4 regions of the Shewanella sp. T24-MNA-CIBAN-0130 genome follow, and region 3 is predicted to be linked to each of the others. Evidence: predicted binding sites of a transcription regulator. Region 3 holds the regulator's gene; each other region holds the start of a gene.
The links. The regulator LexA, encoded in region 3, represses DNA repair genes until DNA is damaged. The targets are predictions, from matches to a motif close to TACTGTATNNNNATACAGTA.
Positions count from the first base shown of each region.

Region 1: a site for LexA is predicted at 6,121-6,140, ahead of AAEZ02_RS04860 (DNA topoisomerase III). Genes of this name have one in related genera too.
Region 2: a site for LexA is predicted at 5,347-5,366, ahead of recN (DNA repair protein RecN). Genes of this name have one in related genera too.
Region 4: a site for LexA is predicted at 7,250-7,269, ahead of AAEZ02_RS18165 (YebG family protein). Genes of this name have one in related genera too.

Region 1 is NZ_JBEOPP010000007.1:135,958-144,387, forward strand. It holds gene AAEZ02_RS04840 (ATP-binding cassette domain-containing protein) at 1-901, opposite strand, end outside; gene AAEZ02_RS04845 (putative quinol monooxygenase) at 1,040-1,330, opposite strand; gene AAEZ02_RS04850 (zinc-binding alcohol dehydrogenase family protein) at 1,394-2,419, opposite strand; gene AAEZ02_RS04855 (LysR family transcriptional regulator) at 2,542-3,477, shown strand; gene AAEZ02_RS04860 (DNA topoisomerase III) at 4,091-6,067, opposite strand; gene purF (amidophosphoribosyltransferase) at 6,890-8,404, opposite strand.
Region 2 is NZ_JBEOPP010000043.1:25,408-33,837, reverse strand. It holds gene ribH (6,7-dimethyl-8-ribityllumazine synthase) at 1-377, shown strand, start outside; gene nusB (transcription antitermination factor NusB) at 391-795, shown strand; gene thiL (thiamine-phosphate kinase) at 884-1,840, shown strand; gene AAEZ02_RS15830 (phosphatidylglycerophosphatase A family protein) at 1,850-2,341, shown strand; gene AAEZ02_RS15825 (hypothetical protein) at 2,430-3,563, opposite strand; gene recN (DNA repair protein RecN) at 3,636-5,294, opposite strand; gene AAEZ02_RS15815 (AEC family transporter) at 5,423-6,391, opposite strand; gene AAEZ02_RS15810 (YjaG family protein) at 6,763-7,359, opposite strand; gene barA (two-component sensor histidine kinase BarA) at 7,349-8,430, opposite strand, start outside.
Region 3 is NZ_JBEOPP010000002.1:134,358-142,787, reverse strand. It holds gene AAEZ02_RS01655 (DUF2909 domain-containing protein) at 1-143, shown strand, start outside; gene AAEZ02_RS01650 (cytochrome c oxidase subunit 3) at 151-1,026, opposite strand; gene AAEZ02_RS01645 (cytochrome c oxidase assembly protein) at 1,023-1,586, opposite strand; gene ctaD (cytochrome c oxidase subunit I) at 1,588-3,183, opposite strand; gene coxB (cytochrome c oxidase subunit II) at 3,193-4,794, opposite strand; gene AAEZ02_RS01630 (cell division inhibitor SulA) at 5,190-5,696, opposite strand; gene lexA (transcriptional repressor LexA) at 5,693-6,307, opposite strand; gene plsB (glycerol-3-phosphate 1-O-acyltransferase PlsB) at 6,572-8,430, shown strand, end outside.
Region 4 is NZ_JBEOPP010000058.1:15,705-24,134, forward strand. It holds gene AAEZ02_RS18135 (DUF1302 domain-containing protein) at 1-154, opposite strand, end outside; gene AAEZ02_RS18140 (DUF2835 domain-containing protein) at 470-685, opposite strand; gene pepN (aminopeptidase N) at 777-3,338, opposite strand; gene prc (carboxy terminal-processing peptidase) at 3,474-5,525, opposite strand; gene proQ (RNA chaperone ProQ) at 5,548-6,159, opposite strand; gene msrC (free L-methionine (R)-S-oxide reductase MsrC) at 6,437-6,895, opposite strand; gene AAEZ02_RS18165 (YebG family protein) at 6,945-7,238, opposite strand; gene AAEZ02_RS18170 (paraquat-inducible protein A) at 7,451-8,077, shown strand; gene AAEZ02_RS18175 (paraquat-inducible protein A) at 8,187-8,430, shown strand, end outside.

The DNA.
Region 1 (8,430 bases), on a different contig from region 3:
GAGTACTTTTACCGCAGCCATTAGGGCCTTTTACTTGCCAATGCACGCCATTATCGATACGCCAGTTAACACCCGAAAAAATCACTTTGTCGCTGTAAGCAACTCGTCCATTGTTTAACTGAAAAACCGGGTTCGCAAATAATGGCTTATGTCTGTGGCGACGAATAAGCGCCAACATATCATCGCTTTGTTGGCCCGCTTGCGCGGTTAATTGGGCGATAACAGGATGATTATCCCACTCTGACTGAGTCATTACGCTGTCTAATGTGCCATGACTAAACAGGGCAACATGCTCAATCCATTTAGGCATATCTTCTTCACGCGACACAATCACCAGCATTTGTATCGTTTGTGATAATTGCTGTAAATATTCAGTAAGAGTCTGTCTGTGCGCAACATCAAGCCCTGCATAAGGTTCGTCGAGCACTAAAAATGGCACTTGGGTTGCGACAGCACGGGCAAGCATAACTCTACGACCTTCACCCGTAGACAATTGAGTAAAAGGACTTAAGCTTAAATGAGTCAAATCTAATTGCTGCAGCAATTGATGGGTTAAACCATTGTCATGGCATTGACTAAAAATAACCCCAAATACGGTCGTTTTAGGATCGGTATATCCCAGTGACTCACTGTCATCTTGCTCTAAAATATCTTCAAGCAATGATTGCTGTTCAAGCAATGACACTAATGCCACACAAGATGGCGCGACACCGGTAATATCGCCACTATATGTTAAGATCGGCGCATCAATTTGCCGAGTTAATAACTGGCCAAGCAACGCGCCGACATCACCTTCGGTGCTAAATACACCCCAAGATTGTTGTGGTTCAATCACCCATTGATCAATGTCGACAGTGACACTCGATGAACGGCACTGCAACTGCGTAAATCTGATTTCCATCTTGCCACTTATCCTAATCTTTAAAGCGATTCATCACTTGAGTGTCTCATAAGATGCTAAAAAAAATCGACAAAAAAGCAGAACATTCTATGTTCTGCTTTAGGATGCCACTCAATTGAATGGCCAACTCGAATACAACTAGCCGATAACGGTCATTTTATTCAAAATAAATTCATCGACAGCATCCTGGATTGCAGCCACAAAATCGGCTAAATGCTGATTTTCCATATGCACACGCCATAATTCACGGGTCTGCCAAGTCTCATAAAACATAAAGTGGGCTGAGTTTTCATTGTCTCGGTGTAAGTCATAATTAATACACCCTTCTTCAGCGCGTGTGACTTCAATCAGCTTCAGTAATTCAGTTTTTACTAACTCAATTTTGTCCGCTTTTGCTTTAATGTTGGCTACAATCGTTAAATGTGACATGTTTATTCCTGTTCGATAATATAAGTACTTAACATTATTAAATAATACAATTAAAGGTATTAATTAAAACCCTTCTAAAACAATTTTACCAATGGCACGGCCTGCTTCTAACGCCTCATGTGCAGCACGAAGATTTGCAGCATTTATTGCGCCCATGTGCTGGCCTAACGTAGTTTGAATATAACCTTGGTCGACAAGATCGGCTACTCGGTTAAGTAAACGTCCCTGCTCATCCATATCTACTGCGTTAAACATCGAGCGAGCAAACATAAACTCCCAATGTAATGACAAACTCTTGAGTTTTAACTTAGTGATATCTAACCCTTCTGGATCATCAATCATGGCAATTTTACCAAAGGGTGCTAGCAACTGAGTGTAAGCCTCAAAATAGGCATCTGTGCTGTTTAAACTGGCCACATGGGTGACAGACCCTATGTTTAATCCATCAATTTGAGCGGGTAACGGTTTGGTGTGATCAACCACATGATCAGCGCCTAACTTTTTCACCCATTCGCTTGAACTTTCACGCGATGCTGTGGCGATAATGGTTGCACCTGTCAAGGTTTTTGCTAACTGAATAAAGATAGAACCCACACCACCCGCAGCGCCTACGACCAAAATGACTTCGTTTGATTTTTCAGTTGAATGGGGTGCTTGTTGCTTAATACATAAATGTTCAAACAGTAATTCCCAAGCCGTGATCGCCGTTAACGGTAATGCTGCGGCTTCGGCATCGGATAAACTTTTAGGTTTAATGCCCACTAAACGCTCATCCACTAATTGGTATTCAGCATTGCTACCCTGACGCGTAATATCGCCAGCATAATAAACCTGATCGCCAGGATTAAATGGGCTCACACTTTCACCTGTCGCAATCACTTCACCAACGGCGTCCCAACCGATCACTTTTACTTCACCCGCAACAGGCGCCATGTTCAAGCGGACTTTATAGTCTGCTGGGTTAACGGCGATGGCTTTTACTTTGATTAATAAATCACGGCCTGTTGCGATAGGTTGAGGTAACTCGACATCAATTAACGACTCAGGGTGAGTAACGGCTAATGATTGTGTGTATCCGATGGCTTTCATAATCTGCTTCCTATAGTAAACGGTATCAATGGGATTACTTTTCAATGAAGCTATATTAGCCCTTGTTTTACTCCGCATAAACAGCATAATAATTGAAACATTATCAAATATTATTAGACAATATGTTATTAGAAGATCTGCAGGTTATTTTGAAAGTGGCTGAGTTTCGCAGCATTACCGCCGCAGCAACCAATCTTGATATGCGCACAGCAACCGCCAGCGCCGCAGTTAAACGAGTCGAAAGTTCGCTAGGTGTTGAGTTGTTCATTCGCACTACAAGGCAGCTAAGGTTATCCAATGCTGGGGAAAAATACATTCCTCAATGTGAGCAAGCACTATTAATGCTCGAACAAGCCAAACAAAATTTGAAAGGCGAATTAGACATCATCGACGGGGATTTACGAATTGCATTGTCATCGGATTTGGGCCGCAATCTGGTTATGCCATGGATAGATGAGTTTATGGCCACTCACTCAAAAGTCAGTTTACGCGCCAATATTAATGACAGTAACTTGGACTTTTACCGCGACTCCGTCGATTTAGCCTTGCGCTATGGTTCGCCAAATGACGCTAATCTTTACGGGTTTAAAATCTGTAATGTCCCCAGATTATTGTGTGCATCTAAAGCTTACCTAGCAAAACATGGCATGCCAAAACACCCACAAGACCTCGCCTCCCACAATGGACTGTTATATCAACTCAATAATATTACTTACGATGTGTGGGAGTTTTATCGCGGTGATGAACAGTATAAAATCAAAATGAAAGGCAACCGAGTGTCTAACGATGGTGAACTGGTTCATCGATGGTGCGTATCGGGTAAAGGCATTGGGCTTAAATCTTGCCTTGATATATCAAGCGATTTACTCGCCGAAAACGTGGTACATATTTTACCCGAATACCAAACCAAAGCGACCGAACTCTGGCTGATATTCCCCAGTAGACAGTCTATTACTCCCGCAGCCCGATTACTGCGTGACACCTTAAAACAAAAGACCCGCAATATTTTACTGCAACTGATTGAGAAAGGCATAGTAGATAAAAGCGTGTTGAATTGATAAGCCTATCGGGGATAACAAGCGGTAACAGCAGGAAGTGCGATGAAATGCGGTGGTAAGAGATAACGAGCGATATCGAGCGATTCAGGATATTGGCCGATTCCGTCTTTTCTCAGTTATATCTCAATAAAATAAGACACATTCTTTGTCATCATCTAACAGCGATATATATTTAATACCTTAAACTCACTTTTGGACAAAAGTGTATTTAAGGTATTGATTAACTCAGCTTACTTGGTATTAGTTTAGCTTGATTTATAACGTAGCTTTATTTGAACTTATTGCCTGCAGCATGCTGATGTGCAGATGATTAAGCGAGACGCCGGCTCTTGATTTTAAATCAGCATCCCTGTGGGCTTATCCAAAACATCCCTGTTTTGGATACTCGCTGACTCATCTACACCTTTAATTTAACTCTCTTCGATTTAGCCGCATTGTAATGATCAAGTTTTTTCTGTAGCGATTTTCATCGCTTGCTACCCTCTTAGCTTATGACGTTGTTTGTATAGCCTCTAGCCGCGAAGTGACCTAGCGCCTAGACTTTTGACTTAACAAAAAAGCGCAGCGTTCGCTTGTCACCGTTCGTTATCGCTTTTCACCACTTGTTACCCTCTTAGCTTTTCGCTTTGGCTTTCTTTTTATAAGGCTTTTTAAAACTGCGTTTCGGTGTGGTACTGGCGACACCTTGTAATGCTGATGGTAACTGGCTCGATGCTTGGGTTATTAAACCATCTAACTGGCTGAGTAATGGCTGCATAAACGCATCGTACTTCAGTCTTTTTTGGCTGATGGCATCAAGGTTATTTTCCCATAACGCGGTCATGTCAGGTGTAGTTGCTGATTCTGGTAAGCTGCGGATCAAGCCAGTGCCAACCGGAGTGGCCAATATCGATTTACCTTGCCGAATAAGGTATCCACGCTTAAATAATAATTCAATAATCCCAGCACGAGTCGCTTCGGTGCCTAGGCCGTCGGTTTCTTTGAGGATTTTCTTAATTTCACTATCAGTAACATAACGACTAATTCCGGTCATGGCACCTAATAATGTGGCGTCGGTAAAATGCTTCGGCGCTTGAGTCGTTTTCTCCAATAATTCACCACGCTGACAATGCAACACCTGCCCGTTAACCAATGGCGGTAACGACTGAACGGCATCGTCGTTATCGTCTTCACTGTGAGTTGAACCAGTATTCGCTTGACTGTTATTAGCTTGATTTGCTGTGGCTGCCCGTTTAAAGAGCTGTTTCCAGCCTAAGCTTTTGTCTTGACGCGCTTTAGTGGTAAACAAGCCACCAGCAATCGTCACTTCAACTGCGGTTTCTGCATAAATATAAGCGGGATAAAACTGGGCTAAATATTGCCGCGCAACATGTTGGTACAACTTTGCTTCATTACCTGATAATGCAGCTAAGTTAGCCACTTTCTCGGTAGGCACAATGGCATGGTGAGCATCCACTTTACTGTCATCCCACGCTTTAGATTTAAGCTTGGCATTAGGTGAGTCGCAACCATCAACCAAGGCAGAAACGCCTTTGAGCACAGCATTCAATACTTTCGGTGCCAAAGTATGCTGCTCTTTAGGTAAATAGCGACTGTCTGAGCGCGGATAAGTAATCAATTTATGTTTTTCATACAAACTTTGGCAGGTATCAAGCACCTCTTTCGCCGATAGCCCAAAGCGTTTTGCGGCATCGATTTGCAGTGCTGATAAACTATAAGGTAATGGCGGGTTTTGGCGCTTATCTTTGGCTTCAAGTTTTGTCACTTCAGCGGGTTTACCATTAATGCGGGCAACCACATTTTCGGCTAAGCCTTTAGCTAATACCCGTCCATCTTCGTCCATATAGGGCTGGCAAGCCTCACTAGGCTTCCATTTAGCACTAAAACCTTGTTGCTGATCGGTCAGCAAATGCGCTAACACTTCATAAAAAGGTTTTGAGGTAAATGCAGCAATTTCTTCATCGCGGCGTACGACTAACCCAAGCAAAGGGGTTTGAACTCGGCCAACTGATAATACGCCCTGATAACCGACCTTACGCCCTTGAATGGTATATGCGCGGGTCATGTTCATGCCATACAGCCAATCAGCACGGCTGCGGGCTAATGCAGAAGTCGATAAAGGAATAAACTCACGATTGCTGCGTAACTGCCCTAGCGCACGTTTGACCGCTTGGGGGTTTAAGTCGCTGATTAACAGCCGCTGTACCTGGTTAAGCTTGTCACCCTTTACGCCCAAATAAGAAATCACTTCATCGACCAGCAACTGCCCTTCTCTATCTGGATCGCCAGCATTAATTATCGATGATGCTTGCTTTACCAGTTTACGCAACACCGTAAGTTGACTGCGCGTTTTGGGTTTGGGCTGCAACTTCCACGTTTGCGGGACAATTGGCAAATGCTCGAGTTTCCACGACTTAAATGCATCATCGTACGCATCAGGCTCGGCTTGCTCTAATAAATGGCCAATACACCATGACACGCAATCACCATTGGCGGCAATGATATAGCCATCACCTTTTTTATGTGGCTTTGGCAACACATCGGCAATCGCACGACCTAGACTGGGTTTTTCAGCAATATATAAAATCATAATCCACTGTTGGGGCGTTAGCGTTCAATATGACAAACCGAACTGCGCCACTTAACTGTATAAATTTACAGTATAGATTAGCGTTAAATACGCCAAGCTGCAAATATGAAATAATTAACCCCTTATCGGCGTAAATCATTACAATAAAAGCATAACAGCGAAAAGCCTAGAAGCTAGAGCGGACTACGTCCTGCTAGATCGCTTCGCTGCTATAAAAGCATAACAGCGAAGAACCTAAACCCTAGAACGGACTGCGTCCTGCTAGTTCGCTTCGCGGCTATAAAAGCATAACAGCGAAGAACCTAGACCCTAGAACGGACTCCGTCCTGCTAGATCGCTTCGCTGCTATAACAGCATAACAGCGAAGAACCTAGACCCTAGAACGGACTGCGTCCTGCTAGATCGCTTCGCTGCTATAACAGCATAAAAGCGAAGAACCTAGACCCTAGAACGGACTGCGTCCTGCTAGTTCGCTTCGCGGCTATCAAAGCATAATAGCGAAGAACCTAGACCCAAGAGCGGACTGCGTCCTGCTAGATCGCTTCGCTGCTATAAAAGCATAACAGCAAAAAGCCTAGACCCTAGAACGGACTGCGTCCTGCTAGTTCGCTTGATATCGATCTTTATCGCTCGTCATCGCTTGTTATCGCTCTTATAGCCTCTAGCAGCGAAGCGTCCTAGTATCTAGGCATCTAGGCGCAGCGTTCGCTTGTTATCACTCTTATAGCCTCTAGCCGCGAAGCGTCCTAGCCTCTAGGCCTTAAAGCAAAAAAAACCAGCATAAATTATGCTGGTTTTTATCACTAACAAACAGTGGTTAACTTATGGATGACACTCATTGTGCATTTCTAAATTAGTGCCTATGTCCTTTGAGCGATTAGCTTTGGCATCATCGTTACGTAATTGGGTTAAATGATCCAAGTAAGCTTGGTCAACGTCATTGGTAATATAATGACCGTCGAACACTGATGTTTCAAAACGCTTAATCTCTGGATTTTCCATTCTTACTGCTTCAATTAAGTCGCTCAAGTCTTGGAAAATAATGCCATCGGCACCAATGATTTTGGCAATTTCGTCAGCATCACGACCATGAGCAATCAACTCATTAGAGGTCGGCATATCAATTCCGTACACGTTAGGAAAACGGATTTCAGGGGCTGCTGAAGCAAAATACACTTTCTTTGCCCCGGCTTCACGCGCCATTTCAATGATCTGCTCAGACGTGGTGCCACGAACGATTGAATCATCAACCAGTAATACGTTTTTACCTTTGAACTCAGTATTAATTGCGTTCAATTTACGACGTACTGATTTTTTACGTTCTTGCTGACCTGGCATGATAAACGTACGACCAATATAACGGTTTTTAACAAAACCTTGACGGTACGGTAAATCCATACAACGAGCAATTTCTAATGCGATATCGCACGACGTCTCTGGAATAGGGATAACGACATCAATGTCATGATCTTCCCATTCTTTCTTAATTTTTTCGCCTAACTTAGCGCCCATGTTTACACGACTGGCATACACAGAGATTTTGTCGATGCTCGAATCTGGACGAGCAAAATAGACGAATTCAAAAATACACGGAGCATAGCTTGGGTCTGCAGCACATTGACGGGTAAATAACTGGCCATCGAGTGAAATATAAACAGCCTCACCAGGTGCTACGTCACGCATCACTTCAAAACCAACAGCGTCTAAAGCAACACTTTCTGAAGCGACCATATACTCAGTACCAGTTGCGGTTTCATGCTTACCAAGTACCAAAGGACGAATACCAAATGGATCGCGGAACGCTACCAGTCCTTGGCCGATGATCATTGCCACTACCGCATAAGCACCACGGGTTTGCGCATGCACTTTGGCAACCGCATCAAACACTTCATCTGCACTTAAGGTTAAACTGCGCGTCTCTTGTAACTCATCGGCTAACAGGTTTAACAAGATTTCGGAGTCAGAGGTGGTGTTAACATGACGACGTTTTCTGACGAGGCTTTCCGCCAGATCAAGCGTATTGGTCAAGTTACCGTTATGCGCTAACGAAATACCAAATGGCGAGTTAACATAAAACGGTTGCGCCTCTGATGCACTCGAGCTGCCCGCGGTTGGATAACGAACATGTCCAATACCGGCATTACCTTGTAAACGCTGCATATGTTTAGGTTCAAACACATCTTTGACTAAGCCGTTTGCTTTACGTAAACGAAACGCATTCATGTCAACAGTCACAATACCTGCTGCGTCTTGACCACGATGTTGAAGCACAGTCAGCGCATCATAAATGGTCTGATTAACTGTTGATTTTCCTACTATTCCGACGATACCACACATGGGTAAGGTTCCTCACTGTAAAGTGT
Region 2 (8,430 bases), on a different contig from region 3:
CAATAGACACATTAAAGCGTTTCGGCCAGGTCAGTGACGACAACATTACTGTTGTTCGAGTGCCTGGTGCAGTTGAATTACCGCTTGCTGCAAAACGTGTTGCTGCAAGTGGAAAGTTTGACGGGATCATTGCATTAGGTGCTGTCATCCGTGGCGGTACACCTCATTTTGAATTTGTTGCTGGTGAATGTAACAAAGGTCTTGCACAAGTTGCATTAGAGTACGATCTTCCTGTTTCATTCGGTGTATTAACTACAGATACCATTGAGCAAGCTATTGAGCGTTCAGGTACTAAAGCAGGTAACAAAGGTGGCGAAGCTGCCCTTAGTTTGCTTGAAATGGTTAATGTACTGCAACAACTAGAACAACAGCTGTAATAGTAGGAAAAGTATGAAACCTTCAGAGCGCCGTAAGGCCCGCCGTTTAGCCGTTCAAGCCATTTATTCATGGCAGTTAAGTAAAAACAAAGTTGCTGACGTAGAACATGAGTTTTTAACTGAACAGAACACTGACGGTGTTGATGTCGCTTATTTTCGTGAGCTATTAACCGGTGTAGCATCAAAAATATCGCAAATTGATGAGCTGTTAAAGCCACATCTTGATCGTAATTTTGAAGAAGTGTCACCAGTAGAAAAAGCCATTGTGCGTCTGGCAACTTACGAGTTGACCTTCCGTAAAGATGTGCCGTTTAAAGTGGCTATTAACGAAGGTATCGAGTTAGCGAAAGCGTTTGGTGCTGAAGATAGTCACAAATTTGTCAACGGCTTGCTTGATAAGTTAGTGAAGCATAAGTAACACCAGAACGGTATCTTCGGATACCGTTTTCATTTGTTATTAATTGTTTCAAAAATTAAGGTGGACGGTTTACCGTACCAGACTGAATGTGAAAGAATTTCAACTCATCGAACATTACTTCCGCAATAAAGGTCAAAAAAGGCGAGATGTTGAGTTAAGCATCGGCGATGACTGTGCGTTAGTGAATCCTGCGGACAAGAAATCTTTAGCAATTTCTTGTGATACCCTTGTTGAAAATATCCATTTTTTAGCAGACATTCCAGCTCATGCTTTAGGTTATAAATCGCTAGCGGTTAACCTTTCTGATCTTGCCGCAATGGGGGCCGAGCCCGCTTGGTTTACTTTAGCACTGACGTTACCCTGTGTTGATGAACCTTGGTTAGCCCAGTTCAGTGCCGGCCTTTTTGATATTGCTGAATATTATGGTATTGCACTCATTGGTGGTGATACCACCCGTGGTCCGCGCAGTATCAGTATTACGATTAATGGCCAAGTCCCTAAAGGTACTGCATTAACCCGTGCAGGTGCAAAAATAGGAGACTGGATCTATGTGACGGGAACCCTAGGTGATTCAGCCTTAGGCCTTGATATTATCAGAGGTGTTAAGACCGTTAACGCTGAAGATAAACAATATCTGATTAACCGCCATTATTACCCAACGCCTCGTGTGTTGGCAGGTCAAGCACTACGCACTCTAGCCACAAGCGCTATCGATTTGTCTGATGGCTTAATGTCTGATATTGGACATGTGTTATCGGCATCGAAAGTCGGCGCCATCATTGATGTGGATCTAATTCCTTTATCAAACTCACTTAAAGCCAATCTTAGTCGTGAAGATGCATTAAGTTATGCATTAACGGGCGGTGAAGACTACGAACTTTTATTTACTGTGCCAGAGTCACAACGCGGTGCAATTGATACCGCGCTAATTCATGCTGGGGTGAAGTTTGTTAAAATTGGTCAGGTCAGCGCCGGCGATAAATTAAAACTAGTAGAAAATGGGCAAGCATTTACCCCTATTTCACGTGGCTTTGTGCATTTTTAATTGAGTACTATGAGACTATTAACCCAAGATAAATTCGTTAAAAAACTGTCTTTAGCCCATCCAATTCATTTTTTGGCATTAGGCTTTGGCAGCGGTAAAGCGGCAAAAGCGCCGGGTACCTTTGGTACCTTAGCCGCAGTGCCCATAGTGTTGCTCATGCAGCAGTTAAGCTTAACGAATTATCTCATCATCACCTGTATTAGTATGCTTGCTGGATTCTATATTTGTGGGAAAGCGGCTAGAGATATGGGTGTACACGACCATGGCGCTATTGTGTGGGATGAAGTGGTTGGGTTGATGATCACCATGATTGCCGCGCCTTTAGGTTTTATGTGGTTAGGACTTGGTTTTGTATTGTTTAGGTTTTTTGATATCGTTAAACCATGGCCTATACGTTGGCTTGATGCCAAAGTGCATGGTGGTTTTGGGATTATGATTGATGATGTATTGGCGGGGATCTTTTCGTTAATCGGTGTGCAATTAGCGGTGTATTATCTATAAGAGCCTTAAAGCATTTAATATGTCAAAAGCGCACGTTGCGATGTTTGACATATTTAGACTCTCGATTTTAGTTTAATTATAATTTTATTTATTGAGTCACTATTAAATTTGTGCGCGGCTGTTCTATTTCATTGTTCATATTGATGAACTGTAACTTAAAATTTCTTTCGTAATTAGCACAACTTAATATTTTACCTACAGGGTTGTAGCGTAAATGCCATAATTGCTGTAATTTATTGTCGTTAGAACAATAACTTGGTTGTTTAAGTGTGTGAGAGGGGTTTGTGGATATCGGTTCTTTTACCAAGCTAACAATAAATTCAGCCATGAGATTATCACTGTCTGTGGGCTTATACAAAGCATCTGCTAACCATTTCTCATAAAATGGCACCGTCTCTTCCTGCGCATCCGTTATCATTTTTTGCATCGTATTATGAGCAAACTGCCATTCACCAGAAAATACTCTCTTAAAATCGCTATTAGTAAATTCGAATGGCGTTTGCCAAGTAGTGACTTTGTGTAGAACTGCCGTATCGAGTGTTCTAGCTAAAGTGCTGGCAAAGTTAAGTTGAGATTTGATTACGCTAACGGCAATCATATGGTTGAATATAGAGCGAGATGAGTGATAAACCATATTCCAGAATTGAGCATCTTTATTTAAAAATGTTAACAAGGCTTCATTCACGTTAAGGTTAGGGGATCCGTCAAGGTTTATTAAAACAATAAGTTCACTGATTGTTCGTAATGTAAGTAGTGGCGCCCATTTAAAAAGATTTGCAGGTGTTAAATACTGAATATCTTCTTGCCAATAAGGCATTTTAATCAGCTTACTATAATGGGTTACATCGGTTTTGTGTGCATGAATTGCTTGTAAAATACTTTCGTTATTCTTTTCAAGAAATTCATTACAGGTTGCCACATCAGTTTGATAACACGATTTTTTGTAATCGCGTAGTGGTTGATCCTCATCATTGAAACTTAATGTAGTGGCCACTTCTTTAGTCGTTACATCCTGAAAAGTGCCGATAAAAGTTTGTAAATATACAAAACCATTTTCGCTTGGATCGATAGGCTGTTGCTTTAGCCAGTTCTCAACTAATAGCGTGTTAGGTGACTTTGTTCTGTCTGTTGCATTAATGGCCACTAAACAGACAACAATAAAGACCAGTAAGCTACATATTAGCCCGACAACAACACCCAAGCCCTTTATTACTTTCAGCATTATGATTTATCCGTAAACCCATGTTAAATTTACGTTAATATATTGATTTGCTTTTTTATAAGTGCATAACGATTATTGCAACAACTCACGGGCATTAGCCAAGGTATTTTCGGTAATGACATCACCACCTAATAAGCGCGCAAGTTCATTCACCCGTTGATCTTTATCCAAGGCCTGCATAGTGGTTTCTGTACTACCTGCTTTATTGAATTTGTTGACAAACATATGCTGATGACCATTGCCCGCCACTTGTGGCAAATGAGTAACACACAATACTTGAGTCGACTCGCCAAGGCTGCGTAACATACGGCCAACGACCGAAGCAGTAGGACCCGAAATGCCCACATCCACTTCATCAAAAATAAGCGTCGGAGTGGCGACTTTTCTGGCGGTAATCACCTGAATGCCTAAGCCAATGCGTGATAGTTCGCCGCCTGAGGCTACTTTTGAAATAGGTTGCAAAGGTTGGCCGGGATTAGTGGTAACCATAAACTCAATTTGGTCGCAACCATTTAAGCTGATATTAGTTGGTTCATAATTAACCTGAATATGGAACTTGCCCTTAGGCATATTCAATTCATGGATTGACTGAGTGACCAATTTATCGAGTTCTTTAGCATAACGGCTACGACTTTGACTCAGTTTTTGTGCATTGGTTAAATAGGCATTTCTGGTGGCTTCAAGTTGCTGTCTTATACCATCTAATTTAGTTTCGTCGTCAGCAAGTTCGGCCAATTCACTCATCAATGCTTGATGATGTAGTGCCAACTTATCAGCACTCACATGATGCTTACGCGCCAATTGCATTGCCGTTGAAAGGCGTTTTTCTAAATAGGCAAAATGTTCTGGATCAAGCTCTAAACTGCTTAAATAACTTTCAATTTCGCTAGCGCTTTCTTGTACTTGAATTAACGCATCGCTGATCATAGTGCCGATAGGAGCAAGGGATTCATCATAGCCTTGAAGCGTATCAGCAATACTGGCCACTTTATTAAGCAGCGATTCTATATTGCCTTCATCACTTTCGGTTAATAAATGTAAACCTGCTTGACAACGTTCAATTAAATCTGTGCCATTGGCTAAGCGTTTGTGTTCTTGTTCTATTTCATCAAATTCTTCCAAGCCTAAGTTGAACTCATTAAGCTCTTCTACTTGATATTGCAGCAGCTGTTGACGCGAAATGCGTTCGTGCTGAGCTTGCTCAAGATGCTTTAGCTCGTTTTCCACTTGCTTGCAGCGCTGATAGCTGGCACTGACGGCATCAAGTAACAACTTGTGGTTAGCGTAGCTGTCGAGTAAGGCTAACTGATGATCATTTTTAAGCATGGCATGGTGAGCATGTTGGCCATGAATGCCTATCAGGAGTTGACCAACGGCTTTTAATTGCGAAACCGGGACCGGATTACTATTAATATAGGCTCTAGATCGGCCATCATTATTAATGGTTCGACGTAAAATACATCCATCTTCAGCATCAAGATCGTTATCTTCAAGCCAGCGTTTAGCTAAAGGGACATCGTGGAGCGTAAACCGCGCGCTCACTTCAGTTTTCGTTGCGCCGGGTCTGATGGTATTGGCATCACTGCGATTACCAAGACATAACCCAAGGGCATCGATAGCAATCGATTTACCTGCACCGGTTTCTCCGGTGATGCTTGTCATACCGGCTTTAAAGTCGAGTTCTAAAAAACGCACGATAGCAAAATTATTGATGCTGAGTTGGCAAAGCATAATGAATCCCTGTCAATGAAGCGACTAAACCACTGTATTGATAAACAGTATATACTGTTTTTATATACAGTAAAGTGGTTGGCATAAAAATATCACTGATTATTTTATCGCCTTAACTCGGTCAATTATCAAGCATATGATTTTAAGAGTGTTTCTATTATAGGCAAACTAATAAAAGTGACTAATGTGCCATATAAAATCCCTTGGGCACTGCCATTGGCATTAATTTGGTATCGGTCTGCCAATAAATACACACTTGCTGCAGTTGGTAAGGCTGCTAACAGGACTCCCATAGTCAGTAACTCGTGTTCTACGCCGAAGAGTTTGAGTAATCCAAAGGCAATAAGGGGCTGAATAATTATCTTGAGTAAGTTGATTAAACTCAGTTCTGCAATCAGGCTAAGACTGAACATGTTCGTGATTGACTGATGCCGTAACGCTTTGGCAAGTACCATTCCGATGGCAAACAGTGCACAAGGACTGGAGGTGTTTCCCACTTGGTGCAGCACTAACGCCAGGCTAGCGGGTAAGGTGATATGAAATGCCGATAGGCCTATACCAATAAGACTGCCGACCACTATCGGGTTTTTATACAGTGCATTAGCCATGATGATGATGGCATGGTCGTTTGATTGTTTATTACGGCTGGCCAGTTCAATAGAGACTAAAGCAAACGCGAACATGAACACCGACAGCAAGCTGGCAATCGCTGCGGCCACTAATGCCATTTTGTGACCCGGGAACAATAGGCTCAGCAATGGAATACCAATAAATGCAGTATTGCCAAACGTGGCGTTTAACGCCCGCATTGCGGCAACCGCTTGCTGCTTAGGCTTGCACCAAAGTGATACGCCAATGACCAGCGCATAAGTGATGATCATCGCCAAGCTAAAGCCACCAACAAAGCCCCACTGAATAATGTCTTCAATGTGAGTTTCAGCTAAAACAATGAGTAAAATCGCTGGGAAGGCTATGTAATAGACAAATTGATTGAGGATCAGATCGGTGTCTGGTGGCAAAAGTCTCAATTTCTGAATGATACTGCCGAGAAGCATAATTATAAATACAGCGATTAGCGGGGTAAGAATACTGGACATTCCTCGCAATTCCTTAGCAAAGTGATAATAAGATCACTGTACTGCTTTTTGATAGCAGGATGCAATTAGGCTAAAGTTAAACGAGCGTTTATTTTTGATTTTAAGCTAAAACAGGCCTTTAATACTTTTGATTGGGTAAATATTGTTCATTTAGCGTAAAAAATCACTAAAAAAGTTACTTGTTTTCTTCGATGCGATAATCGTACTAATAATAATCCCCGCCGAGCTTAATGACCGGTCATTCACGTCCAGTTATCGGTTTCTCTATGTGGGTTGCTGCCGCTGAAACTGTGATAAAAAATTTTGGCTATGACGCTCAATCAAAAGCCTGGAATAGTTTCCAGGCTAAGTAAAATCTATTGATAGTATTGCTACAGACTAATGCCGATATTAGACACACCCGTTTCGATAATATCTTTACGTAAACCTTTAACCAACTCGATGTTGATCTCAGGATTGGCTTCGATAATGTCGAGTAACATACCTTGTAATTGTTTTTCTTCTTCCATTACTGGGTGTGAAAACACAAATTCATCCAGCGCTTCATCCATTAATGATTCCTCACTAATAGCCTCAATGTAGTTAGCCACAGTACTTGATGATAACTTACTGATATTAGTAATATCTTCTTCAATTTTTCCGTCTATTGCACCCATTAAAGTGGCAATGGCCACTGCAGCATCCATGGCGGGATAAGCACCATAGGCTTCAAATTGGCTTGGATCAGGGGTGTTTTCATCCAGACGTTGCAAATGCACATCAATATTGAATTTAAGCTTTTTGTCATATTGGCTTTGCCATAATAACTCTAATGCCGTGCTTAGGACCTGTGGTTGGCCAAACTCACAGACTTCAGAAAACAGTTGGTAGTTGGGCAGCATTCGTTGGCACAGTGCGAGGGCAAAAAGCTGCTTTTGAGGTAACGATAATGCCTTTAGGCGTTTAAAAAAACCGATTTTACTGGTCATGGGGTACATCCACTGATAGCTGGTTTATTACTTGATTTGCTGCCGATTCTACCTTAGTTAACTCATCAAGTAACTCTAGTATTTCAGGTTCTAAGTCATCGATGTCAATTTTATGCTTTAATCCTGACTCAATATCCCTACACAGCTTTTGTGTTGTCGGTACGCCGCAATAACATGTTGCACCATGCAGCTTATGTACGGCTTGGAGTAATGTCTGTGCGTCTCTGGCTATGAATGCTGTATCGATAGCGGCTGTTGTTTCGGGTAATGAATGAACCAACATCTTTAACATATCTAAGGCTAAATCTGTTTTTTGGTTCGCTTGGGTTAAACACAAATCCCAATTTAGTACATGGGAATCAAAATGGGTCAATTGTGGTTTAGTTATCCAGCGGCTAATCACCCCTTTTAGTGATAGTTCATCAATGGGTTTGGGTAAAAAACCATCCATACCACTGGCTAAAATATTGTTACGCTCTTCGGCGATAGCGTGTGCCGTTACTGCAATGATGGGCGTATTACGATTGAGTGATTCTGAGCGTATTTGCTGGGTTGCGCTAATGCCGTCAGTTCCAGGCATTTGAATATCCATAAAGATTAAGTCAAACGCTTGTGCCTTAGTTTGCTTTATCGCATCGTCGCCATTATTGACTGTGACCACATTCTCAACTAATTCTTTGAGTAAAGTATCAATTAACTTTAGATTAGCCATATTATCGTCAACGGCTAATACCGATGCTTTCAGGCGTGGCGATGGGTCTGGGCTAATCAGTTCAGGGAGACGCACTGAAGTTGAAGGCACCGGAGGATAGATTAAATGATGTGCTAGGGTAAAATCGCTGACTGGAGTGTTGAGTAATACATCTGCATTGGCTTTGAGCACATTGATGATCATGTCTTGATTTAAACAGTCATGCAATAAAATAAGGCAGTCGGTATGCTGCCTGGCTTGTTGCAAGAAATGGATAAAGACCGTATTGTCCGCAAAACCATGACAGCTCATGATGATGTAATCAAACTTGCTGGTTTTACTTTGTAATACTGATGTGAGGTTTTCTAGATTTGCAACAT
Region 3 (8,430 bases):
TAGTTATTATGGTTAAAGGGCAACATCAGCAACCTATGAGTCATTTTCTAGGTCGCCGAGTGTTGTTTTCTATTGCTGTGATTGTGGTGTTGCTGGTGGCCTTAGGGCTTGGCTACATTCAGCCTAACCCCAGACCTTATTAATGTTGATTTACAACACGTAGACAAAGATGAATAAGCATAACCACACCACATCAACAAAGTGCCAATACCAACTTCCCGCTTGAAAAGCGAAATGCTTGTCGGGCGTAAAATGCCCTTTGACAATTCTGAGTAACAAAATAATTAAGAACAGGGTGCCAATCGTCACGTGCATACCGTGAAAACCGGTTAACAGAAAGAAGGTGTTACCGTATACACCAGAAGAGAGTGTTAGCCCCATTTCTTGGTAAGCATGGCTATACTCTTCAACCTGTAAACCGAGAAATGCAATACCCAAAATAACCGTCAGCGCTAACCAGATGATCAAGGGTTTACGATTGGCTTTTTCGAGGTTGGTATGGGCAAAGTGTAATGTAACCGATGAGGTTAGCAGTATCATGGTGTTGATTAATGGCAAACCCGTCCACGGCATGGCTTCGGTTGCGGTACCATCAGGCGTTTTTACCAGTGGCCAAATAGCCTCAAAGGCAGGCCACAACACTTCATGAGTCATGGCATTATTTGATGCGCCCCCAAGCCAAGGCACTGAAATCATGCGTGCATAAAAGAGTGCGCCGAAAAATGCCCCAAAAAACATAATTTCAGAAAAAATAAACCAGCTCATTCCTTGTCTAAACGAACGATCCATTTGCGCTGAATACAATCCAGCCATGGACTCATCAATAACGGTTTTAAACCAGCCAAAAATCATAAAAATAATGACGGCCAAACCCGCGAGTAAAATGTAACCCCCAGAGGTTTTTTCTGTGGTTAATTGTTGTATATAATTGCCAGCACCAAACGCAATTAAAAATAAACCAATAGCACCTATTATCGGCCACGCACTTTGGGATGGTACATAATAAGGTTGATACTTTGTTGTCATTTTGCTGCTCCTTGCTCTATGTCGATCGCTTGTTTATCGGTGATGTCATAAAGGGTATAAGAGAGAGTCAATGTATTAATGGACGCTGGTAAATCAGGGTCCACGTAAAAAATCAGTGGTAATTCTGCTGTGGCAGACGCTGCTAAGGGTTGTTGATTAAAGCAAAAACATTCCGTTTTATTGAAGTACGCCGCCCCTTGGCCAGGCGATACCGAAGGGATCGCTTGGCCTACGGTGTCGCGTGAAGACAGGTTTTTAACCAAAAATTGTGCGTGAGTAAGCTCACCAGGATGCACGCTTATTTGGTTAACTTTAGGGCTAAATTCCCACGGCATATTTGATTGAACTTGGGTGACAAATTCAATGGTTACGGTTCGGCTTTTATCAACCACCACCGCTTCATAGCTGCTGGCACTATTTTGGGTTTTGCCATTTATACCCAATGTATCGCAGAGCACGTCATAAAGCGGTACCAGCGCAAAACCAAATCCAAACATACCAATTGATCCAGCAATCAGCATGATTAATAACTTACGATTTGATCTTGTTGGTTGCGTCATCTCATTTAATCTCCGGCGGAGTGGTAAACGAGTGATATGGCGCTGGACTGGCAATCGACCATTCTAAGCCTTCTGCTGCTTGCCAAGGATTATCTCCAGCGGGTTTGCCACCCTTAATGCATTTGAGTACCACCGCGAGGAAAATAAACTGAGATAAACCAAATGCGAACCCACCAATTGATACAATTTGATTTACATCGGCAAACTGTACAGCGTAATCTGGGATCCTTCTCGGCATGCCTGCTAAGCCTAAGAAATGCATCGGGAAAAATAGTACATTGACGGAGATAACCGAACACCAAAAATGCCATTTCCCTAAGGTTTCGTTGTACATATGACCGGTCCATTTGGGCAGCCAATAATATGCCGCTGCCATAATGGAAAATATCGCCCCTGTGACCAACACATAATGAAAATGAGCCACCACAAAGTAAGTGTCGTGATATTGGAAATCAGCAGGGGTAATTGCCAGCATCAGACCCGAAAACCCGCCAATGGTGAACAGGATGATAAACGCGACCGCAAAGAGCATCGGTGTTTCAAATGTCATCGAACCGCGCCACATGGTTGCCACCCAATTAAACACTTTCACCCCAGTAGGGACAGCAATTAACATGGTGCAATACATGAAAAATAGCTCTGCAAACACAGGCATACCCGTGGTAAACATATGATGTGCCCACACCAAGAATGACAGCACGGCAATGCTGGCAGTGGCATAAACCATAGAGGAATAACCAAACAATTTTTTACGACTAAAGGTCGGAACAATCGCCGAGATAATGCCGAATGACGGTAAAATCATGATGTAAACTTCAGGATGACCGAAGAACCAGAAAATATGCTGGAACATCACCGGATCGCCGCCACCTGCGGCATCAAAAAAGCTAGTACCGAAAAACTTATCGGTTAACACCATGGTGACCGCGCCCGCAAGCACTGGCATCACCGCAATCAGTAAAAATGCGGTAATAAGCCAAGTCCACACAAACAGCGGTAATTTCATCCATGTCATACCAGGGGCGCGCATATTGACTATGGTCACGATAACGTTAATGGCGCCCATTATCGAACTGATCCCCATCATATGAATGGCAAATACAAACAAAGCGGTGCTGTCAGGACTATAAGTGGTTGAGAGTGGGGCGTAGAATGTCCAACCAAAATTAGGACCACCACCTTCCATGAATAGCGAACCTAGTAACATGGAAAAGGCGAACGGTAAAATCCAAAAACTCCAGTTGTTCATCCGCGGTAGTGCCATGTCTGGCGCACCGATCATCATTGGAATTAACCAGTTAGCTAATCCAGTAAAAGCTGGCATTACCGCGCCAAAGACCATAATAAGACCATGAACTGTGGTCATCTGATTAAAAAAGTTAGGTTCGACTAGCTGTAATCCCGGCTGAAATAACTCAGCTCGAATGACCATAGCCATCGCACCGCCAGTTAGAAACATAATGAAACTAAACCATAAATACAGCGAGCCGATATCTTTATGGTTAGTGGTGAGTAGCCAGCGCATTAGCCCTTTCGGCGCTCCGTGATGATGATCATCATGAGCGGTAGCAATTGTATCGTGCGTTGTTGTGCTCATTGTTTTCCCCTACTGTCCATGGCTAGCGACATCGGCAGCTTGCACCGCCTCGTCAGAATTATTGCCCCACGCATTGCGCTCATAAGTAATCACTGCCGCCATTTTTTGAGGGCTGAGTTGACTACTAAATGCTTGCATTGCGGTGCCTGGTTTGCCGTGCATAACGATATCGATATGTCCGCTAACCGGTCCGCTAACGACAGGGCTGCCAATAAGTGAAGGGAAAGCGCCGGGTAAACCAGCGCCAGAGGCCTGGTGACATGCAGCACAAACAGTGGCATAAACCTGCTCACCTTCAGCGATTAATTGCTCCAAGGTTAAGGTGGGCAGATCTGCCGCTGCAACAACTTCAGGTGTCACAACCTTGGCAACGGCTTCTATAGCTTGAGTGGTTTTTTCTGTGGCCGCATCGGTAATGTCTGTCGTTGTTGCGGCAATGGTACTTGCTGCATCGGCTACGACCTCGATCGGCTCAGTGCTTGACGCGTTACTACTTGAGAAGTTACCCACATCAGCTGCTTGAACAACATCGCCACTGTTGTTGCCCCAAGCATTTCGCTCAAAGGTAATCACTGCGGCAATTTCTATGGCGCTAAGTTGCTTGGCAAAGGCTTGCATTGCGGTGCCTGGTTTACCGTTTAATACAATATTGAGGTGATCGTCAACAGGGCCTTTTATGATAGGACTGCCAATCAATGATGGGAATACACCGGGAAGACCCGCCCCATTAGGTTGGTGACAAGCGGCGCACCGCGCTATGTACACTTGCTCGCCCTGCGTGTTTAGCTCTTCAAGGGACAAGGTTTGTGACATTGATGCGGCTGCAGCGACTGCAGCATTATTGGCCAGTTGTTTTTGTTCAACTAACCAATTATCAAAATCAGTCTCCGATAAGGCTTGTACCACAATAGGCATAAATCCATGGTCTTTACCGCATAACTCAGCACATTGACCGCGATAAGTTCCAGGCTTATCAATACGAGTCCAGGCTTCGTTGATAAAGCCTGGGTTGGCATCTTTTTTAACCGCGAAAGCGGGTACCCACCATGAGTGGATAACATCATCAGATGTCATCAAGAAACGCACCTTTTGATTGATGGGCAGTACTAGCGGCTTATCGACTTCAAGGAGGTAATTTTCGCCTTTGGCCTCACGGCCATCAATTTGCTCTCTGGGGGTGGATAATGAGCTGTAAAATTCGATGTCTTTATCAAAATAGCTGTAGTGCCATTTCCACTGTGACCCAGTAATTTTGATGGTCAGATCGGCATCGCTGGGATCTTCCATGGCAATTAAGGTTTTAGTGGCTGGAATAGCCATTCCGATTAAGATAATGAAAGGGATGACGGTCCAAGCAATTTCCACTTTGGTACTTTCGTGAAAATTGGCCGCAACGGCACCTTTTGATTTGCGGTGATAAATCATCGAATAAATCATGATCCCAAACACCACTAACCCAATAGCACAACAGATGTAAAGAATCGTCATATGGAGGTCATAAACCTTACCACTGATATCCGTCACGCCTTGGGTCATGTTGAGGGGCATTTCTGTTGCCCCAAGCGGAAGTGCTACCCACACAACCAATAAAAAATACAACCATTGCTTCACAAGACTACTCCCCTGCTAATTGCAAAATAGCAACTACAAAGAAAAGTCACACAGTAAATCTCAGCTCTATGCAAACTCTTCGGTTCCCGAAAAAAGCTTGATGAACTCAAAGTACTCTGGTGGTTGTATACAGACTGTCTACGCTTTTATTGTTAGCTGTGCACCACGCTTGTACCTACGACTGAACTTATCAATTTCTATTTGGATTATTTGTCTGACAGTAATCTTGATTACTGTCATTTTATCCAATTAAAGATGAAGAATGTTTCATCCTTGTTAACCACATTACTTGTAGATTAAACATTGATCAAGATCACTTTGTTGGTAAATAGGCTAAAAAAAGATGAAAAAAAGCCCTGAATTCAATGCAGGGCTTGGTAATTAAGGATTTATGCTTAGTGAAATGAGCAAAAATTACCTGCTCCACTTGTTAATGTAGAGTTAACAAGTTGATGTTTGTGAGGTAAGTGAGCATTCACATCTTCAATTACCACGCCTAATGCTCGCGCGCTCTTAGCGACAATTTCCAATCGACGACTATCGCGAGCATCGAGTGAACTTGTCCAAGTAACCACTGCACTAGAAGTTCCGCTCGTGAGAGCTTTTTCCATGGCCCATAATGTTTCGACTTCATCTTTGGTGTGCACCAGTAAAATACGATCCATTCTCACTCCAGCACTGGCCAGCATATGCTTATAGCCTATGTGAGGTGGACTAATTAATACAATCCATCTGCCTTGTTGGCTCAACGTCGCCAGTTGGCTACACAATTGACTCAGTTCTGCTTCACCTTGGGTGACAGTTTGTAATGTTTGAATGGTTTGGTTGCCATGCAGATCTGTTTCAGTTAAATCTACCCATAAGCCTGGGTGACGTGGCGCTACGCCCATTAGTTTGTTCATGACCAATCTCCATTACGGATAACGCCAACTGCAAGCCCTTCGATGGTTAGGCTTTGGCAACTTAAATCTACTTTTATCGGGTTATAATCTTCATTTTCTGCATGCAGATAAATCATATTACCTTTTTGTTCGAATCGTTTTACGGTGACGTCATCATCAACACGCGCCACCACAACCTGACCATTACGCGCTTGTTGCATTTTATGTACAGCGAGCAAGTCGCCTTCTAAAATACCAATGTTTTTCATGCTATCACCACGAACCCGTAATAAAAAATCTGCGGCGGGTTTAAACATATTTGGGTCGACTTGATAATATTGTTCTACATGCTCTTGCGCCAAAATAGGCTCTCCAGCAGCAACTTGTCCAATGAGTGGCAGACCGATTTCAAGCTGTTCTTCATGAGGTAAACGAATACCTCTCGAGGTACCAGGTATGATCTCGATAAAACCTTTTTTGGCTAATGCTTTTAAATGCTCTTCGGCGGCATTAGCACTTTTAAAGCCAAGACGACTCGCAATTTCAGCACGAGTGGGTGGCATACCTGTTTCGGTGATATTGTTTTTAATTAAGTCTAAAATTTCTGCTTGGCGCGGCGTTAACGGTCTCATGATGGTTCCTGTCTTTTTATACAGTGACTGTCATTATATACAGTGTTTTTGTTCGTGCAAGTATTAACCAACTCTTTTTTGAATATTGTTGGTCAAGTATCATTCAACAACCTGTTTCTATTAGTTATTGTGTATTGATTGTCTGATGTTATTTCTGATAGTGAGAACTCAAGCGTAAAGATAAATCGGTCTGATAGTGTAAGCAGGCTGGTTTCTGGTATCCTATACGACAATATTACAGTGGCTTATGTTGCGAAAATAACCATGTCAAAACCAGATTCAATATTTTTACGAGCGTTAAAATGGATTCAAAAATCGATGGTACTCACGGTTGTTGTGCCACATGATCCTTTTGACGATCTTAATTTAGATCCATCTAAACCTCTGATTTATGTTATGAAAACAGAATCAATCAGTGATGCCGCTGCATTAAGCGAAATCACTGAGAGCTTTGGTATGCCCAGTCCATATGAGCCACTGCAATTGGATGGCCTCAAAGTATCACGCATCGTTTGTCTTGAAGGCCGCAAACCGCTTTTTGGTAAACGCGAAAGCGGTGAAAAATTTATTAATAGTTTTACCAGTCTGTTAGCGCTTCATCGTCAATGTCCTGAGTTAGATATTCAGTTGGTGCCTGTGAGCCTTTATTGGGGTCGCACACCGGGTAAAGAAGATGACAGCATGAAAGCGGCTTTTTTTGAAAGGGAAAACCCGACCTGGCTGCGAAAATGGCTAATGATTTTGTTTCTAGGTCGCCACAATTTTGTACAGTTTTCTAATGCATTATCGCTTCGTCTTATGGCTGATGAACACGGTACCGATAAAAGAATTGCTCACAAATTAATCCGTGTTGCGCGAGTGCATTTCCGCCGTCAACGCAAAGTGATGACAGGGCAGCAATTACCGAATCGGCAAGTGCTTTTTGCGTCGTTACTTAAATCTGATGCAATCAAGAAAGCCATTGAAGAAGAGTCGGTAAACAAAAAAGTATCTGTCGAGAAAGCCCGTGAAACCGCCATTGAATACCTTGATGAAATTGCCGCTGACTATTCTGATAGTTTTGTGCGCATTGCCGAGCGCTTCCTCACTTGGTTATGGAACAAATTATACAGTGGTATCAATATCAAAGGTGCAGAACAGATAAGGCAGTTACATCATGACGGCCATGAAATTGTCTATGTGCCTTGTCATCGTAGTCATATGGATTACTTACTGTTGTCATATATTTTGTATTATCAGGGTATGGTTCCACCGCACATTGCTGCCGGTATTAATCTTAACTTTTGGCCTGCTGGGCCTATGTTCCGTCGTGGCGGAGCATTCTTTATCCGTCGTAGTTTTAATGGAAAAAAACTCTATACCGCAGTATTTCGTGAATACTTAGATCAGTTATTTGCTAAGGGCTATTCGGTCGAGTATTTCACTGAAGGTGGTCGTTCTCGTACCGGGCGTTTGCTAGCGCCTAAAACCGGTATGTTAGCGATGACTATTAATAGTGTGTTACGTGGCATTGAACGCCCTGTGACCTTAGTGCCTGTGTATTTAGGTTATGACCATGTGATGGAAGTGGCCACTTACCATAAAGAATTAAGCGGTAAGAAAAAGAAAAAAGAATCTGTTTGGCAGTTATTTGGGGCTCTGCGTAAATTAGGCAATTTTGGCCAAGGTTATGTGAACTTTGGTGAGCCGATTAATTTACAACATTTCTTAAACGAGCAGGCGCCAGAATGGCGTAAAGAGATTGCGAACGATCCTGATCAGAAACCATCATGGTTTACCCCATCGGTCAACTTACTAGCCAATCGTGTAATGACCAATATCAACGGCGCTGCTGCGGCCAGCTCGGTGACATTGACCAGTTTAGTGTTATTGGCATCAGAGCAAAATGCATTAGAAAGAAGCCAGTTAGAACGTCAGCTTGATTTGTATTTAGCATTACTTAACACAGTGCCTTATACCCATTACGCATCCGTTGCAGAGGGTAATGGCAAGTCAATTGTTGATCATTGTCTGTCGTTAAATAAGTTTGTCAGTACTAAGGACCTTATTGGCGAGATAATTTCGGTTGATGAAAAAGTTGCTATTACCATGAGTTATTACCGTAATAATATTATTCATTTAAT
Region 4 (8,430 bases), on a different contig from region 3:
TGGCGCCGACAGTCCAAGTTGAATCAAAAGTGCCCCGAACATCACCCCAATCAAATGAAACCGCTGAAGCAGAAGTACTCATCCCCAAACATAATGCCGACACCACCCCCAAAGCGAGAGTCGACCTGTTAAATCTTTTTTTAACAATATTCATTTTAGTTCATCTCCGTAACCTGTTGGATTAGTTGTTATAGGAATTTAACCAACATCTTGTTAGCCCACAGGCAACACTATTGTTACAGCATTTAACTATATTGAGCAAGGTCAAAAAAAAGAAAATGTTTAAGAAAATTAACGCTGTGTGACCAAATATGATCAAATAAAACAGGCCTATATTTGAATTATCAACGACGATAAAATTACAATCATTCCACAATTAATGAAAAAAGTTTATTTTCATAGACTTATAAGTATTCAAGGACGGCTACTTAACACATAACTAATGAATCAAACGTTTGAAGTAAATACTCTATAATTTAGTAATTGATTTAAAATTCCCTTCAGGACTCAGGACTAATTTAAACTGTCCGTGGATGCCTTGAAGGGTTAAATAAGGTCTAAAATACTTACCATTTATGTGCAAAACACGACCTTGGTGGTCCCTTACCTGCACTTTTTCTGCAAGTCCTTGGTAATAAGGTAGAAATGCTTCATAACTCACGTTGAGAGAAAACAAAAAATCCATAATTTACTCCATAAAAAAGGAGAGCAAGCTCTCCTTTTTTCGATTTCAGGCCACGCGATTATTCACCCTAAATAAGCGTGAATGTCGACCATTATTCTACTAGCGATTTAGTCACTTTTTCATACAAATCTGTCGATAAATCTGGCAGTGATTTTAATTCGACTAAACACTGTTTCATTAATTGTTGGCGCTGTTGATCAAACTTTGCAAACTGAATTAATGGCGTGATCATTCGTGATGCGACTTGTGGGTTTGTTTTATTCAATTTCACTAAAATTTTGGTTAAATAGCGATACCCTTCACCATCGGCACGATGGAATTGATAGGTATTGGCAGCCACAAAAGCGCCAATTAATGAACGAATACGGTTTGGATTTGAAAAACTAAAACTCGGATGTTTGGTCAGCGTTTTAATTTGTTCTATCACCTCATCACTATTGACTAAAGCTTGCAGAGTAAGCCATTTATCCATTACTAATGGGGTTGATTGCCACGTAGACTCAAAGTCGCTGAGTAACATAGGTAAACAGGTTAATTTTGCCGTAGCTGCCGCTTTCAAAGCACCTAAGCTGTCAGTCATGTTACTAGCGGAATAGTATTGTTTTTCAACTAATGATTCATGAGTATCTGTCACTTGGCATAGTAATGATAAGGCAATATTTTTAAATGCCCGCGCACCGGCATTATCAACAAGCAATAGCTCTCGATAACGAACCAATAACTCATCTTCACAAGCTGATGCGAGCTCTTCAATAACAAACTCTCTGGCTTTAGCCAATGCATCTAAATCAACATTATCCACCTGCTCTATTAATGCTGAGGCCGAAGGAATAGAGAGAATTTCAGCCACTAAGGCTTGATCTATATTGGCGTCTAAAATGACACCTCTGAATGCTTCAATAACACGATTATCAACCATCATGACTTGCTGCTTTTGCAACTGAGCAACGTTGTTCCATATGGTTTGACTGATTAATTGTACTGATGCTTCCCAGCGAGCCACTTCGCTAGAGGCATAACGCATAAGGTGAACAAGATGGTCAATGCTAAAGTCGTAAACCAGCTTAACGGGTGCCGAAAAGTCTTGTAGTAAAGAGGCTACAGGCGCATTGTCCAGTCCATCAAACACAAATGTTTGGCTGGCTTTAGTCACATCAAGCACTTTATTGACAATTGATTGCCCTGCACTGTCCAATAATTCAACACTGAACGGTATATGAAGTGTTTGCCCCTTAACGCCTTGTGACATTACTTGCTGAGAAACGGTTAAGTGATACTCACCCTTGTCTGCATTAAAACTGTCTTTAACTGTCACCACAGGCGTGCCGGCTTGGCTATACCAACGACGGAATAAGCTTAAATCTTTACCGCTGGCGTCTTGCATAGCATTAACAAAGTCATCACAGGTTACCGCTTGGCCATCATGACGTTCAAAATAGCATTTCATCCCTGCTTGGAAACCTTCCTCACCTAAAATGGTGTGCATCATACGGATCACTTCAGCCCCTTTGTCGTAAACCGTCACAGTATAGAAATTATTCATTTCAATCACGCTTTCAGGACGAATAGGATGAGACATAGGACCGGCATCTTCGGCAAACTGTTGGTTTTTCATCACTCGGATAGCATGAATTCGATTTACGGCGCGAGAACCCACATCGGAACTAAATTCTTGATCGCGAAAAACCGTTAAGCCTTCTTTTAAACTTAACTGAAACCAATCACGACACGTCACTCGGTTACCGGTCCAGTTATGAAAATACTCATGGGCAACAACAGACTCAATACCATGATAATCGTCATCTGTAGCACTGGCTTTATCCGCCAGAACGAACTTGGTATTAAAGACATTCAAACCTTTATTTTCCATGGCGCCCATATTGAAAAAATCAACGGCAACAATCATATAAATATCAAGGTCGTACTCAAGACCAAAACGGGTTTCATCCCATTTCATCGCTTTTTTCAATGACGCCATTGCGTGGTTAGCTTTATGTAGATTACCTTTATCTACAAATACTTGCAGTTTAACCTCACGTCCAGACAGCGTGATAAAGGTATCATTGAGTAAATCAAAATCTCCTGCCACGAGGGCAAATAAGTAACTTGGTTTTGGAAATGGATCATGCCATTGTACAAAATGACGACCCGAACGTGGCATCTCGCCTTTATCAATTAAATTACCGTTACTTAACAAAAAAGGACATGCTTGTTTATCGGCTTCAATGCGCACGGTATAAATAGCCAGAACATCGGGTCTGTCTAAGAAATAGGTGATCCGGCGAAATCCTTCAGCTTCACATTGGGTGCAATAAGCACCATCTGACATGTAAAGACCTTCAAGACTAGAGTTAGTCTCAGGATCGAGTAAAGTGATGACCTCTAATTCAAATTCTGTCTGTTCTGTGGTGATCGTCAACTGGCTATCATGTTGACGATAATTTGCCGCCACACCGTTAATCTTCACCGAACTAAGTGAAAGTTGTTCACCATCAAGCACTAAATCATGTTGATGATCGCCATTACGGATCACTTTGCTGACAGCAGTGGCTTTAGTGTTTTTACCATCGAGAATAACGTTCAAATCAATATGGGAAATGGTAAAGGCAGGCTTTGCATAATCTTTTAGGTGTTTTTCTTGAGCTTGATTCATACAGGATCCTTGTCGAACAGTACTGAAGCCAGTTTGATGATATTGGGGTGTAAACTTAAAAAATTGGCATCATTATTAATTATTGTGATTAATAAAAAACGCGCCTTAAGCGCGTTTTTTAACAGTTATCATAAATTACTTTAGGCTTGTTTTAGCCATTTTTTCAGCATCGGCCATATCGAGTGTAATATAAGCAGTTTCATCTAAAAAGGCATCAGGTAACTTACTGTCATCGCTCTTTTCTATGTCATCTAAAGACTTTACCGCAGCCAAACCATCATGGACTCTACGAGCATTTGCCCGGTCTAGAGCGCGCTTATCATCGTCTTCACGAGAGGCCATACGTTCGCTTTCAACAAGCGATATCGTTTTGTCTTTATGATGTTTTTTAAACTCATTAATATCTTGATAAATATAACTGAACTCAACATCTTTACTGATCCGTTCTTTATGCTTCGCATCAAGATTTTGGATCAACATCGGGGTAATATTTCCTAGCGTGCTGTACTGAGCTACTGGAACTTTATCCCATGGTAAGGCATTTTTCTCTTCTGACTCGCCGTATTCACCAGGCGCTAATGCAGTCGGAAAACTCACATCAGGAGTGACGCCTTTTAACTGAGTACTGCCCCCATTAATACGGTAAAATTTAGCTATGGTATATTGCACGTGACCAATCGGTTTTTCATACATGTCATAAATTCGACCTAAACTCTTATGTTGCTGAACGGTTCCTTTACCAAAGGTCGATTCACCCACAATAAGTGCACGGTCATAATCTTGTAAAGCCGCTGCAAAAATCTCTGATGCTGATGCACTATAACGATCAACCATCACAGTTAATGGGCCATTGTATGCACTGACACCATCGTTATCACTATTTTGATTAATACCACCATTGGCATCCCGGATTTGAACCACTGGACCCTTATCAATAAACAAGCCTGTCAGTAATGTTGCTTCCGTTAACGCGCCGCCGCCATTACCACGAAGGTCAATAATAATGCCTTCAACATTGTCTTTTTCAAGTTGAGTAATTTCTTTGGCTACATCTTGAGATAAATTCATATAAAAACCAGGGATCTGGATCACCCCAATTTTACGATCCGCATATTGACCTTCTTTAGGCTCAACCACTTTTGAGGTCGCAGCGCGATCTTCTAAGCGAATTTTATCTCGGGTAATGACCAGTTCAAAAGGCTTAGCATTCGCACCACCTTTTTTCGGTAAAATTTGTAAAACAACTTCACTGCCCTTTGGCCCTTTAATCAGGTCAACAACATCATCTAAACGCCAACCGATAACGTCAACTACATCGCCATCTTTTTGGCCAACACCGACAATTCGATCTTCAGGTGATAACTTTTCACTGTTTGCGGCCGGGCCTCCGGCTACTAAACTTTTGATAACGGTATAGTCATCATCCATTTGTAACACAGCACCAATGCCTTCGAGGCTTAAGTTCATTTCCATTTGGAAACGTTCTGCATTGCGGGGAGATAAATAACTTGTATGAGGTTCAACGCTGCGAGCAAACGCGTTCATCACGGTTTGAAATACGTCTTCACTTTGGGTTTGGCTTAAACGCTTAATGGCATTGTTATAACGCTTCTCGAGCACTTCAACAATGTCAGGCCATTTTTTTCCGGTTAACTTTAGGTTTAACGCATCGTATTTAACCCGCTGACGCCAAAGGTCATTAACTTCGGCTTCATCTTTTGGCCAAGCAGCATCTTTGCGATCAAATTCATACGAATCGCCTGCTTTGGTAAAATCAAATTCTTTATCAAGCAAAGACAAGGCGTAAGAAAAACGTTCATAACGACGCTTTTGCACCACATCGTACATCTTAAATGCTGCGCTAATATTGCCTGACTCGAGCATATTATCAAACAGATTTTGATATTGACTAAAGCTAGCAATGTCTGCCGCAGTCAGCACATTACGGCGATAATCAAGCTGCTCAAGAAAGCGAGAATAGATTTGTTCAGAAAATGCATTATCGAGATTAAAACGGTGATAATGCGAGCGAGTAAACAAAGTTGTTACTCGCTTGCTAGCCACTTTATGCTGTGGCTCTTGTGCTAGTTTAGGTAACTCGCTGATTTGAATCGTTGGTGAAATTGCCCATGCCGAAAAGCCGACAAATAAACAGGCAATTGACGCGGCCAAGGTAAGTTTTCGCATCAACAAGTACTCCTTAAATTTTCTATAATAGTATGTGTTCTGCACGTACTTTGATGGATAAGCCAGTATCTAACTGAACAAGCACATCTTCTTTATTAATATCAGTCACAACACCGGGTACTGGTGTGGCTCCTAATTTAACATTCACACGTTGCTTTTGTTTCAAATCTTCAAGCTTTGCAGGCACAAGTTTAATGACTGGCGCAACTACTGCAGCTGGACGTTCTTTCTTAACCACTGGAGCACGTTTAGGCGCAACTTTCTTAGCAGGCTTTTTAGGCGCTAACGCTTGACGCTTGGCTTTGGCTTTCTCTTGGCTTTCTTTCAGTGTAAGAATAGCATGGTCGATGTGTTCTTGTTCTAACTCAGCACATTCATTACCTTCAAGATCGATACGTTTGGCACCCGCTTTAACGCCTTTCAAGTAGCGCCAGCTGCTTGTGTAACGACGAAGCGCTACACGTAATTGTGTTTTACTGACTTTAGAATCATCAGCTAACCGTTCAGCCAAGTCTTGAAACAAACCAATTTTTAATGGTTTAGTTTCGCCTTCAGCAATAAAGCATAAAGGAAAGGTTTCATATAAATACGCTAAAATTGCGTTGGTGTCGGTCAACTTGTCTGTTGATTCCATTTTTACTTCCACGTTAATAAAGGGACTGATTATGCGGCATTAGATTTGCCATGCAGTCGTTCATCTTTCGTTAAACCTTACTGTTAAGGCTCAACGTACAAAATATCACTATCCGCTCGTTTGCTAAAGTCATAGAAACAAACCTTAACAATTTAACCAAACTTACTGTCAGCTTAATCATCGATCATCAGTAAATCCAGCACAAATGCGTACAGCGGCATATTATAAAGCCCGCGACAGCGAATGCGACCATGATTTAATCAAAATTGTTCGCTATTTAACCAAATAGGCAAGTTTCGAAGCTTTTTACCATATATTCTAAACCAATTTGATCATCTTGATCGAATCGATTCAATAATGGGCTGTCGATATCTAACACTGCCACAACCTCATGGCCGTGTCTAACAGGGATCACTATTTCTGAGTTACTGGCAGAATCACATGCTATATGGCCGTCAAATTGATGCACGTCTGCCACTCGTTGGGTTTTATTTTCCGCTGCAGCAGTGCCACATACACCTTTACCCATAATGATACGGGTACAAGCCACTTTACCTTGAAAAGGCCCTAGTACTAATTGCTCACCACGCTTGATATAAAAACCAGCCCAGTTGAGGTCTGCTAAGTTGTCGTTTAGCAACGCTGAAAAATTTGCCATTGCCGCAATTAAATCATCTTCGCCTTCAAGTAAAGCTTGTGCTTGACGATTTAATGTTTGGTAAAATTCGGTTTTCATTTCCATTCCTTAAGCTGACATTCACTCGAAAACAGAGTGATTAACGCCGCTATTCTAGTGGTGTATTTTTAGCCGCAGTCTTTTTGGTTTTGGCTGTAGGAGCGTTTTTAACCTGTACGATGCCTTTTAGCAAGTTAGAAAGCTCATCTTTATTGTTTGCTAGATAAAATGCCAGTTGTTCGCATTTATTTTCATCAAGTCCGAGGTCCGCCTTAATAAGAAACGGCACCAGGTTATCGGAAATATCAAGCATCTTATCGTAGGCATCAGCCTCTTTCTTCGATATAAATGTCATCTTCTCCACCCCTTCTCTGACCACGACAAATTGGGTTATCACTGCCATGATGTAATCCTCACTGTTTTTATATACAGTGCATAGAATCTCACATAGTTAACTTATGATGCAAGTGTTCTGATTATTCTGATATTATCAAACACAGAAAATTGAGATTGTTGAACAACAGACTCATTTATCTGCCAATATAAGGCAAAGCAGAGAGGCTTAACTCTTCGCTACCCAATAATGTGTTTCACAATGGATTAGACTAATTCTTCATGCATGAATTTGATGATCATGATTCTATAACGTTATGCCAATCATGTGATTTGGCGGTGAGAAAACGAGCCTTGCCCTCTAGTGCTAGAGCGCTTTGTCCTCGTTGTCATACTGCTCTTTATGATTCTCCTTATTGTTCTATTAATGGCATGCTGGCGTTATGCATTGCAGCATTAGTTATCTTTATTCCGGCCAATTTATTACCTGTATTAGAAATTCACTTTCTTGGCAGTGTCCGCACGACAACAGTCATGCATGCCGCGGTGACAGTTTGGTCTGAAGGTTATTGGGTTGTCGGCTTAGCCGTCATGGTTGCGGCTGTTATCGCCCCTGGATTATTAATATTGTCGATTCTGACTCAGGTTGTCGTTGTAAAGCTAAAATTACACAGTTCATTTTGGCAAAGAGCGTACACCACATTGTTAAAAAACCATGGCTTAATATCGCAAATGACCATGTTAGAAATTTATGTGATTAGCTTTTTAGTGTCGGCATTCCAATTATCTGATTTTTCAGATGTGTATTTCGGTATGGGTACCTTCTGTTTTACGATGTTGTTTATCATCATTTTATTTTTACAACGTGAATATAACCTAGAACATATGTGGGGTTATGTTGATGACTAATCTTCCTATTGCACCCCCAGATAAACCGACCTTGCTCCCTACCGAATCGGTTGATGAGTTTAAAGACGCGCCGACCGCGAATACTCCCACGCATTTGCAGGGGAAAAAAATGGGCTTATGTTTATGTCCCGTTTGTCGCAAGGTTAATCTGACGACGAGTAGTCATTGTCGACGCTGTTTTAGCCAGTTAAGTAGTCGAAATTATGCCAGCATTCAGCAAAGTTGGGCTTTACTGGTTACCGCAACAATTTTACTTGTTGTCGCCAATATCTACCCAATAACCCTCCTGACAAATCGGGGAGAGGTTACCCATGACACTATTTTTAGTGGTATTAGCCATCTGGTCAAAACGG